Spirulina major PCC 6313: one gene and its partner. The protein of the gene in region 2 binds, or shares a complex with, the protein of the main gene of each other region. Links are inferred from orthologs where the notes say so. Each region holds a gene or a part of one and is shown on either strand. Other genes may lie near its edges.

Region 1 (4,103 bases), 2.5 Mb from region 2 along the record:
AGTTGTCCGAGGATACGAGGAACATACATGAACGGCAATATTCGCGTTGGTCAGTTATTTGGCATTCCCTTTTTTATCAACCCCTCTTGGTTTTTGATTTTAGCCTTGGGAACATTCTGGTTTGGGCAAGAGTTTGCTCTTTCTCTACCGCAATTTAATGGCTTTGCCTCGCTGCTCTTGGGGCTGGTGACGGTGCTGCTCCTGTTTGCGTCTGTCTTAGCCCACGAATTGGGTCATAGTCTGGTGGCTATGTCCCAAGGGATTACGGTTAAGTCGATCACCCTCTTTATTTTTGGTGGGTTAGCTCTCCTCGAAAAAGATGCGGAAAAGCCTTGGCAATCGTTGGCGATCGCGATCGCTGGTCCCCTCGTCAGTATTGCCCTGTTTATTCTCTTTGCCGGCATTGGCAGCGCGAACATTGGCCTTCCCCTGCCGGTGCTGGCTGTCCTGTCGTTCCTCGCCCCCATTAATTTAGTCCTAGCCCTGTTTAACCTCATCCCTGGCTTGCCCTTGGACGGGGGGAATATCCTCCGGGCGATCATTTGGAAAATCACCGGCAACCCCAACAAAGGCCTGCTCTATGCCAGCCGTGTGGGTCAAGTGTTTGGTTGGTTAGCCGTGGTGATCGGGATTCTCGCAGTCCTCGGCATTAGTCCCATCGGGAGCTTGTGGACGACCTTCATCGGCTTATTCTTACTGCAAAACGCCGGGATGTCCGCCCAATCTGCCCAGGTGCAGGACAAGTTAGACCACCTCACGGCTCAGGATGCGATCGCCCCCCACAGCCCCGTCGCTCCAGTGAGCATGAACGTTCGGGAATTCGTCAACAACTACATCATCGGTCAACCCCAACACTCACAATTCATCCTCACCAATGCCGACGGCAAACTACTCGGAACCCTCAACCCCGAAAGCCTCAAAACCATCCCCACCTCCCTCTGGACTGAAACCGATCTCAGCACCCTCCTCAACACCGAAACCCTACCCCTCACAATTCCCGCCCATCAATCCCTCCTAACCGTCGTTAAACAACTGGAAAAACAACCTAACACCACCTTCGTCGTCGTTGATGAGCAAAATAGCGTCCTCGGACTTCTAGAAAAAGCATCCATCATTAACCTTCTGTCCAAAGAAAAAAGCGATGACGCGCCCACCCTCCCCCCCGAACAACCCCTCGCATCTACCGAAGCCGAAGGGTAAACCGTGGCACTGGATACTAACCCGCTGAACCTTGGCCCCATCGAGACCCGTGAGCGGTCTCCCTCGGTAACCCTGAGCCTTGGGCAGGAACAGCGGGAAACCCCAACCCTAGGAACGATCAACGCCCTGGCGCAGAGTTGTCCCCAATGGATGTCGTACATTGTCATCACGAGCCAAATTTATGCTGATGGCAAAATATAGTGATCGTAATAGCGATCGTAGGGTGATCAACCCTCCGACAGAATGAGTCCCCCTCCCCTGTCCTGGCAATCGGCCGATTGCCGTCATCCTCTGACTAATCTCACCCCAAGCCATGCTACAAATTACTCAATCAGAGGTTAATATAGGTTCAATTCATGGCGAGATCATGCGAAAGCTAAGCCAGTTTAGACCCAAACCTATACCACAGGCAGGTCAATCTGCGGGGTGTCATTCTAGGCGACGAATTTCCAATACCTCTCTGTATTGGTTCTCCGCTATCCATCCCTTGAACGGTTAATCTAATAATGCGAGCCATTCATCCCACTGCGCTACAACCCACGTCTAAAGTTGGACGAAAACAAACCCCCAGAACCGTCGGTCTGAGCTACCAATCGGTTTTCATCATGCTCCTGATCAGCCTGACGTTGCTCGGCGGTATTGGTTCGCGGCTGGCATACCTCCAACTGGTAGAAGGCGAACGCAACAAAGAACTTGCCGAAAATAACCGCATTCGCGTTGTGCCCCGTCAACCCGTTCGCGGCACAATTTTTGATCGCAAAGGCCGAATTTTAGCCAGTAGCCGCCTCACCCATTCGGCCTACATCTGGCCGCTGGCCCAAAAATACGAAACCTGGGATCTCACCGTGCAGCGGTTGTCCCAAATCTTAAACCTCCCGGAAGCTGAAATTCGTGATCCCGTTGAAGCGGCGGGCTACAACTCTCCCACCCGAATTCGGGTCGGTCGAGACCTGACCCCTGAGCAAATTACAGCGATTCAAGAATATAGCGGTGATCTCCAAGGGGTTGATGTAGATATTGAGCATGTTCGGGACTATCCCAATCAAAAGTTAGCTTCCCACGTCTTGGGCTATACTGGCGAACTCAATGCCGAAGAGCTGAAAGAACGAGCACCCCGTGGCTATCGGTTAGGGGATATTGTGGGGCAAATGGGTGTGGAAGAAGCCCTCGAAGATGAACTACGGGGGGAATGGGGCGGCCAACAGGTGGAAGTAGATGGATCGGGGCAGGCCGTTCAAATTTTGGGACAAAAACCGGCGAAAGCAGGCCGTGATGTTCAACTCACCCTTGACCTTGATTTGCAAAGGGCGGCGGAGGCGGCTCTGGGTAAGCGTAAGGGTGCGATCGTGGCGATAGACCCACAAGATGGGGCCGTTTTGGCCATGGCCAGTTATCCCACCTTTGACCCTAATATTTTCTCCGGGCGGATCACAGAAGAACAATGGGCCGAACTCCAAGGGGAAGGAAATCCCTTCGTGAATCGGACGTTGCGGGGTTTCCCTCCGGCTTCGACGTTTAAGGTGGTGACTGCTACGGCGGGGATGGAGTCGGGAAAATATCCGCCGGATACGGTGTTGCCGACGTTTGCTTATCTGCGGGTCGGGGGAACGGCGTTCGGGGAATGGAACCGGGCTGGATTTGGCCCCATGGGCTATGTGCGGGCGATGGCTTGGAGTAGCAATACGTTCCATGGTCAGATTGGCCGGGGTGTGGGCGGGCCGGTGTTAATTGATTGGGCGCGTCGTTATGGGTTTGGTAAACCGACGGGGATTGAATTGAAATCGGAGACGGCGGGGCTGATTGCCGATGATGCCTGGAAGCGGGAACAGTTTGACTGGGAATGGACGGCCGGGGATACGGTGAATATGTCGATTGGTCAAGGGTTTACCCAGGCGACACCGCTGCAAGTGGCGGTGATGTTTGCGGTTCCGGCGAATGGGGGCTATCGGGTCACACCGCATTTGTTCCAAGATCCGGATCAGCCGCCGAAGCCGACTACGTCTATGGAGTTGAAGCCGACGACGCTGCAAGTGCTGCGCGAAGGTTTGCGGTCGGTGGTGACAGCGGGGACAGGGAATGCGTTGAATATTCCGACGGTTCCCTCTGCTGCGGGGAAGAGTGGTACGGCGGAAGCGCCGCCGGGTGAGTCCCATGCTTGGTTTGGTGGGTTTGCGCCCTATGAGAATCCGGAGATTGTGGTGGTGGCCTTTGCGGAGCATTCGGGCGGCGGCGGTGGTAAGGTGGCCGGGCCGATGGTGGCGAAGGTGATGGAGGCCTATTTCCAAACGAAGGGGAAGTAGTTGGGAGTGATGAGCCGTTCTGATTCGCGTCCTTGGCGGGTGTCGTGGCAGGGTCTGTTTGCGGCGTTGATGTTTTTTTATATGTATTTGCCGATCGCAGTTTTGGCGGTCTATAGCGTCAATGAGTCGGCCTATAGTGCGGGTTGGACGGGGTTTTCTTGGCGCTGGTATCGGAAGCTGTTTCAGGATGGGCGGATTGTGCGGGCGTTGGAGAATAGCCTGATGGTGGCGATCGCATCCGTGGCGATCGCGGCTATTTTTGGGACGCTGATGGCGTTGGGCTTGGCGAAGTATCGCTTTTGGGGCAAGTCGCTCTATCGGGGGGTGGCCTATTTGCCGCTGATTGTGCCGGATATTGCGATCGCTGTCTCTACCCTCATTTTTCTGGCGGTGTTGGGGATTCAACTCAGCCTCTGGACGATTGTGGCGGCCCATGTGGTGTTTTGCCTGTCCTACGTGGCGATCGTTGTCTCCTCCCGTTTAACGACCCTTGACCCCCATCTCGAAGAAGCCGCGTTAGATCTGGGCGCGACTCCCCTTGAAGCCTTTTTTAAAGTGCTGTTACCGGAACTCGCCCCCGCTATTCTCGCGGGTTGCTTGCTC
Region 2 (5,075 bases):
GACAAATACTGTCCTGCACACCTTTCATGAAGGCACTGATCCGCGCCCGGGAATCGGCGGGGGGCAGGTTGGGATGTTGTGATTGGTTAAGCTGCGTTGGAGAAGCTGTCATAGCATTAAAGCAAAAATTAATTCTTAAATAGACAAAACTTGTCGTGTGGCGTTGATCTTCGCACATTCACTTCGGTGCGATCGCACTCCCCTCACAAAATGCAACATCCTCTGGTGCAGACACTCTCAAAGACCTCCCCTGCTGAGGCACTTCCTGGTTGAAGAGTTCGATCCATCAAGAACTTGCATAGAATAGGGATTGATCTTATGGATAGGCGGTTGCTACACAAGCGCTATGATTTTTCAAATTTCGTTTAAGCTCCTTGTGGCTCGTGGCTACCTGTTTTGCCAGTTCCGGCTCAACAAACGCTACCGAGTTCTCTGCCGGGCTTCGGTCGATGCCCTCTGGCAAAAACTCATCAACCTCGCCGATGTATCTTGGAATCCCTTGCTTGCCCGCACCAACGTCCCGAACGGCTTAATGGCTAAACCTGGACTGATCTATCAAGTTGTGACGCGCTTCACCCCGATCCCGATTCGGATATTTGTGGAGCAAGTTGATCCGCGTAAACTCTTGAGTGTGCGCTTTTTAGCGATTCCTGGTGTGGAAAATCGTGTCACCTATCAGTTTGAATCATCGGTGTGTGGCACGTATATTTCCTATTCTGTCACCCTGAGGGGTTTGCTCTCACCGGTGTTGTGGTGGGTGATTCGTCCCTATGTGGCGCGGGTTGCTGATAACTTAGCCCAGGCGGTGGAGCGTCCGGCTCCGCTGTAACCTTGGCAGCCTGGGGAGACGCGATCGCAGAAATCGCCGCCCCGTCCCCGAAAACGGTAGGATAAACAATAAAATTACAAACCTTCACAAACTAATGACTCTAGACTCAACGGCTGTTTTAAACGTTTTGCGTCCTGTCCAAGACCCAGAGCTACAAAAGAGCTTAGTCGAACTCAACATGATCCGGAATGTGCAGATTGCCGGGGGAACCGTCCGCTTTACCCTCGTGCTCACCACCCCCGCCTGTCCCCTCCGGGAATTCATTGTCGAAGACTGCCAAAAAGCCGTCCGTCAACTACCGGGCGTTGAGGCCGTTGAAGTCGAAGTCACTGCCGAAACTCCCCAACAAAAATCCCTGCCGGATCAACAGGGCATCGCCGGTGTGAAAAATATCATCGCCGTTTCGAGCGGCAAAGGTGGCGTGGGCAAAAGCACCGTCGCCGTCAATATTGCCGTTGCCCTCGCCCAAAGTGGGGCTGCCGTTGGTCTCCTTGATGCGGATATCTACGGGCCCAACGCCCCCACCATGCTGGGCTTGACCGATGCGAAAGTCGATGTCCAAAAAGATGCCCAGGGTCAAGATATTCTGCAACCGGCGGTGAATCATGGCCTCAAAATGGTGTCCATGGGCTTCCTCATTGACCCAGACCAGCCCGTGATTTGGCGGGGGCCAATGCTCAACGGCATCATTCGCCAATTCCTCTATCAGGTGAATTGGGGGAACCTAGATTATCTCGTTGTCGATTTGCCCCCCGGCACCGGTGATGCTCAATTAACCATGGCCCAGGCCGTCCCCATGGCTGGGGTGGTGATTGTCACCACGCCCCAAACGGTTTCCTTGGTGGACGCTCGCCGGGGCTTAAAAATGTTTGAACAATTGGGGGTGAATGTCTTGGGTATTGTGGAAAATATGAGTTATTTCATTCCGCCGGATTGTCCGGAAAAGCGGTATGACCTGTTTGGATCGGGGGGTGGGGCGAATACCGCCGCTGAATTGGGTGTGCCTCTGATTGGTGGGGTTCCGTTGGAAATTCCGGTGCGAGAAGGGGGCGATCGCGGCATTCCCATCGTCGTCGCTCAGCCCGAATCCGCCTCCGCCCAAGCCCTGACCAAAATTGCCCAAAGCATCGCCGCGCGAGTATCCGTTGCGGCCCTAACGTAGCCCTGACCCGTTGAACGACGACCACTCTTTATCTACTAGCGTCCTATGTTGCAGCGATCCCATAACGAAAAATCTCAATGGCGACAATGGTGGCTCGGTTGGCAAAACCTGGACTTTTTCCTCCTCGCCCTCGTGGTCGGCCTCACCATCTTTGGGGGGGTGATGATCCACAGTATCGAACTGCGCCAAGGCATTACCGACTGGTGGCAACATTGGCTCGTGGGGTTAATCGGCCTGGTAATTACCCTCGCAATCTCTCAGTTTCAGTATGAATTTTTACTGCAATGGCACTGGCCGATCTATGCCCTAATGAATGTCACCCTCGTGGTGGTGATGTTGGCGGGTCATACGGCGAATGGGGCGCAAAGTTGGCTCACCATCGGTGGGTTTAATGTCCAACCTTCCGAATTTGCCAAAGTGGGGTTGATTATCACCTTGGCGGCCCTGCTTCACGATCGCCCTGCCACAACCCTTGATTCTGTCTTTCGGGTTTTAGCGATCACGATGGTTCCCTGGATTTTGATTTTTGTGCAGCCGGATTTGGGGACAGCATTAGTCTTTGGGGCGATTACCCTGGGCATGCTCTATTGGGCGAACGTTAAACCCGCTTGGCTGCTCCTGTTGGTCTCGCCGATGGTGGCGGCGGTGTTGTACGGGATCTCGTTGCCCGCCTGTGGAATTTGGACGGTGTTGGTCTGTGCGATCGCTTGGTTTACCCTCCCCCTCCGGCAAATCAGCACCCCCATCGTCGTTGCGATTAACTGGGCGGCCGCCGTCCTCGGCCAAGTCTTTTGGGGACTGCTCAAGGATTACCAAAAAGACCGCCTTATCCTCTTTCTCAACCCGGAAAAAGACCCCCTCGGTGGAGGCTATCACCTCATTCAATCCCGCATCGCCATCGGGGCCGGGGAACTCTGGGGCGAAGGACTCTTCAACGGAACCCAAACCCAACTAGACTTCATCCCCGAACAACATACCGACTTCATTTTTTCCGCTGTGGGGGAAGAACTGGGGTTCATCGGCTCAATCATTGTCATTTTTGCCTTTTGGTTAATCTGCCTGCGGCTGATCGTCATTGCCCAAAATGCCAAGGATAACTTTGGTTCTCTGTTAGCGGTGGGCGTGCTGTCAATGATTGCGTTTCAGGTGTTTGTGAATATTGGCATGACGGTGGGGGTGTCGCCGATTACCGGGTTGCCGCTGCCCTGGATTAGCTACGGACGGTCGGCCTTGCTGACGAATTTCCTCGCCTTGGGCCTGGTGGAATCGGTGGCAAACCATCGACCTCGGATGCATTTCCGTTAGCGATCGCCCCCACCTTAGCCCCTAGATCCATCATCCCGATCCCGTCGGATCAAAGGAATATGGCAAGATAGGGGCGGGCAGTCTGTTTCAGAGCAGTCTCACTCGTAATTCTGTGATTTTGAATCAAAGGAAAATACTCATGATTTTACCTGGTGCAACAGTTCGCGTCAAAAATCCTAATGACACCTATTATGAGTTTGAAGGATTGGTGCAACGCATTAGCGACGGCAATGTTGCCGTGTTGTTTGAAGGGGGCAACTGGGATAAGTTGGTCACCTTCAAGCTGGCTGAACTCGAAACCGTGGATCTCAGCAAAGGCAAGAAAAAATAAACGATTCACCTCTGGTCTCGGTGCGATGCTGACCCGTTGCGCGTTGGGTCAATCCGCTCAATTCCGAATCCTGGAACAAGGCCAGAGGGCTATTTTTGATGCGTTTCTCATCCTTCAGCCCCGCCCCTGCCGATGCGCTTACCCTTACCCCAATTTTCCACCGATCGCCCCCGCCCCAACCATATTGCGGAAGTGATTGAAACGGCAACAACAGATTTCTTGGCGCAATGTTTGGAGCCGGAGGAGTTGAAATTTCCCGTCATGCCCCCCTTTGGCAGTTGGGTGAAGGCATTGGATGAGGAGTCCGGCAATACCGTTTTAGGCGTGATCACCTACGCCACCACAACCCCGATTGATTCGGTGCATCGGGCGCGGGCGTTGGGGATGTCCCTCGAAGAGTTGCGCGAAGAGCAGCCGCAAATTTTTGCGATGTTGAAGACGGAATTTCGCGTTGCGATTGTGGGATTTTTAGTGCCGGGGCCGGGGCGATCGCCCCAAGTGTTTCAATACCTACCCCCCCGCCCGCCCCAAATTCACCAAGCCGTCTATCGCTGTGAACCCGACGAGGTGAAGCGGTTTACGGAAGAGATGGATTTTCTGCGGACTCTGTTGCAGGTGAGCCATGTGCCGGTGGAAAGCTTAATTGCGGCCACGTTGCGGGCGGCGTTTCAGTTGCGGCAGGGCGATCGCAACTGGTTGATCAAAGCCGGGCGCACGCTGGGAATTTTATTAAAGGATGATTACGATAGTTTGCGCTACGTACTCAGTCAGGTGCATGCCTGAGGTGGGGTGTTGCACATCGGAGCCAAGGAAGACATGAACGACTCTATCCAGACACCAGGGTTTTGGGAAACGCGCTATCAACAAGGAGTGCCGCCGTGGGACTTGGGGCAGGCTGCGCCGGGGTTTGTAGCCTGGTTGGACTGCCATGGAACCGCAGTGGCGGGGAAACGGGTGGCGGTGCTCGGTTGCGGGGCGGGCCATGATGCGATCGCCTTTGCCCAAGCAGGCGCAACGGTGATCGGGTTTGACTTCGCCCCCGCTGCCATTGCCCAGGCTGAACGCAACGCGGCAACAGCGGGTGTTGCCGCGCAATTTCTCAACCGCAATATTTTTGATCTCGCGGCTGAATCCCCGGCTCAGTTTGATTACGTGGTAGAACACACCTGTTTTTGCGCCATCGATCCGAGTCAGCGCGATCGCTACGTCCAACTCGTCCACCACATCCTCAAACCCCAAGGCGAACTGCTGGCCATTTTCTTCACCCACCACCGCCCCGGTGGCCCGCCTTTTGGTTCGACCCCGGAGCAACTCCACGCCCACTTCCATCACCACTTTCACCCCTTCCACCTCGTCCCCCTCACCGCATCCTTACCCAAGCGTCACGGGGAAGAACATTGGGGCCAAGGCCAGGCCCGCTTCACTCCGACCGTAATCTGAAAATTGTT

What was found.
Region 1: the proteins of rodA (region 2) and mrdA are in contact, whole or in part, in a crystal structure (PDB 6PL5), measured with the Thermus thermophilus proteins. The link is inferred for Spirulina major PCC 6313 from one-to-one orthologs. Residues at the interface, in WP_223903423.1 of Thermus thermophilus: Phe161, Val165, Phe168, Val169, Leu172, Pro198, Tyr199, Glu202, Tyr211, Arg212, Asp213, Gln220, Val221, Gln223, Ser224, Ile226, Ala227, Ile228, Gly229, Ser230, Gly266, Phe267, Val270, Leu274, Tyr277, Gly278, Leu281, Phe285, Leu289, Arg297; in WP_223903432.1 of Thermus thermophilus: Arg4, Ile5, His6, Leu8, Ala9, Phe12, Ala15, Leu16, Leu19, Gly20, Arg22, Ala23, Trp24, Leu26, Gln27, Val28, Tyr31, Tyr34, Leu36, Leu43, Thr45, Asp47, Lys156, Gln157, Gly158, Ser160, Val184, Leu201, Glu202.

The regions. Positions count from the first base shown.
Region 1 is NZ_KV878783.1:3,973,830-3,977,932, reverse strand. What follows is about bases 1,108-4,103. They hold mrdA (penicillin-binding protein 2), read left to right. Parts: upstream 1,108-1,706; coding sequence 1,707-3,500; downstream 3,501-4,103. Other genes in these bases: SPI6313_RS17580 (ABC transporter permease), read left to right, coding at 3,510-4,103; SPI6313_RS23070 (hypothetical protein), read left to right, coding at 1,204-1,401; SPI6313_RS17590 (site-2 protease family protein), read left to right, coding at 1,108-1,200. In the rest of the region: more of SPI6313_RS17590, read left to right, coding at 28-1,107. UniProt on the Escherichia coli protein: Catalyzes cross-linking of the peptidoglycan cell wall. Responsible for the determination of the rod shape of the cell. Is probably required for lateral peptidoglycan synthesis and maintenance of the correct diameter during lateral and centripetal growth.
Region 2 is NZ_KV878783.1:1,446,985-1,452,059, reverse strand. Bases 1,306-4,166 are described here. They hold rodA (rod shape-determining protein RodA), read left to right. Parts: upstream 1,306-2,036; coding sequence 2,037-3,296; downstream 3,297-4,166. Other genes in these bases: SPI6313_RS06185 (HAS-barrel domain-containing protein), read left to right, coding at 3,760-4,166; SPI6313_RS06190 (NAD(P)H dehydrogenase subunit NdhS), read left to right, coding at 3,436-3,627; SPI6313_RS06200 (Mrp/NBP35 family ATP-binding protein), read left to right, coding at 1,306-1,991. In the rest of the region: hemF (oxygen-dependent coproporphyrinogen oxidase), read right to left, coding at 1-112; SPI6313_RS06205 (SRPBCC family protein), read left to right, coding at 347-829; more of SPI6313_RS06200, read left to right, coding at 924-1,305; more of SPI6313_RS06185, read left to right, coding at 4,167-4,410; SPI6313_RS06180 (methyltransferase domain-containing protein), read left to right, coding at 4,444-5,067. UniProt on the Escherichia coli protein: Peptidoglycan polymerase that is essential for cell wall elongation. Also required for the maintenance of the rod cell shape. Functions probably in conjunction with the penicillin-binding protein 2 (mrdA).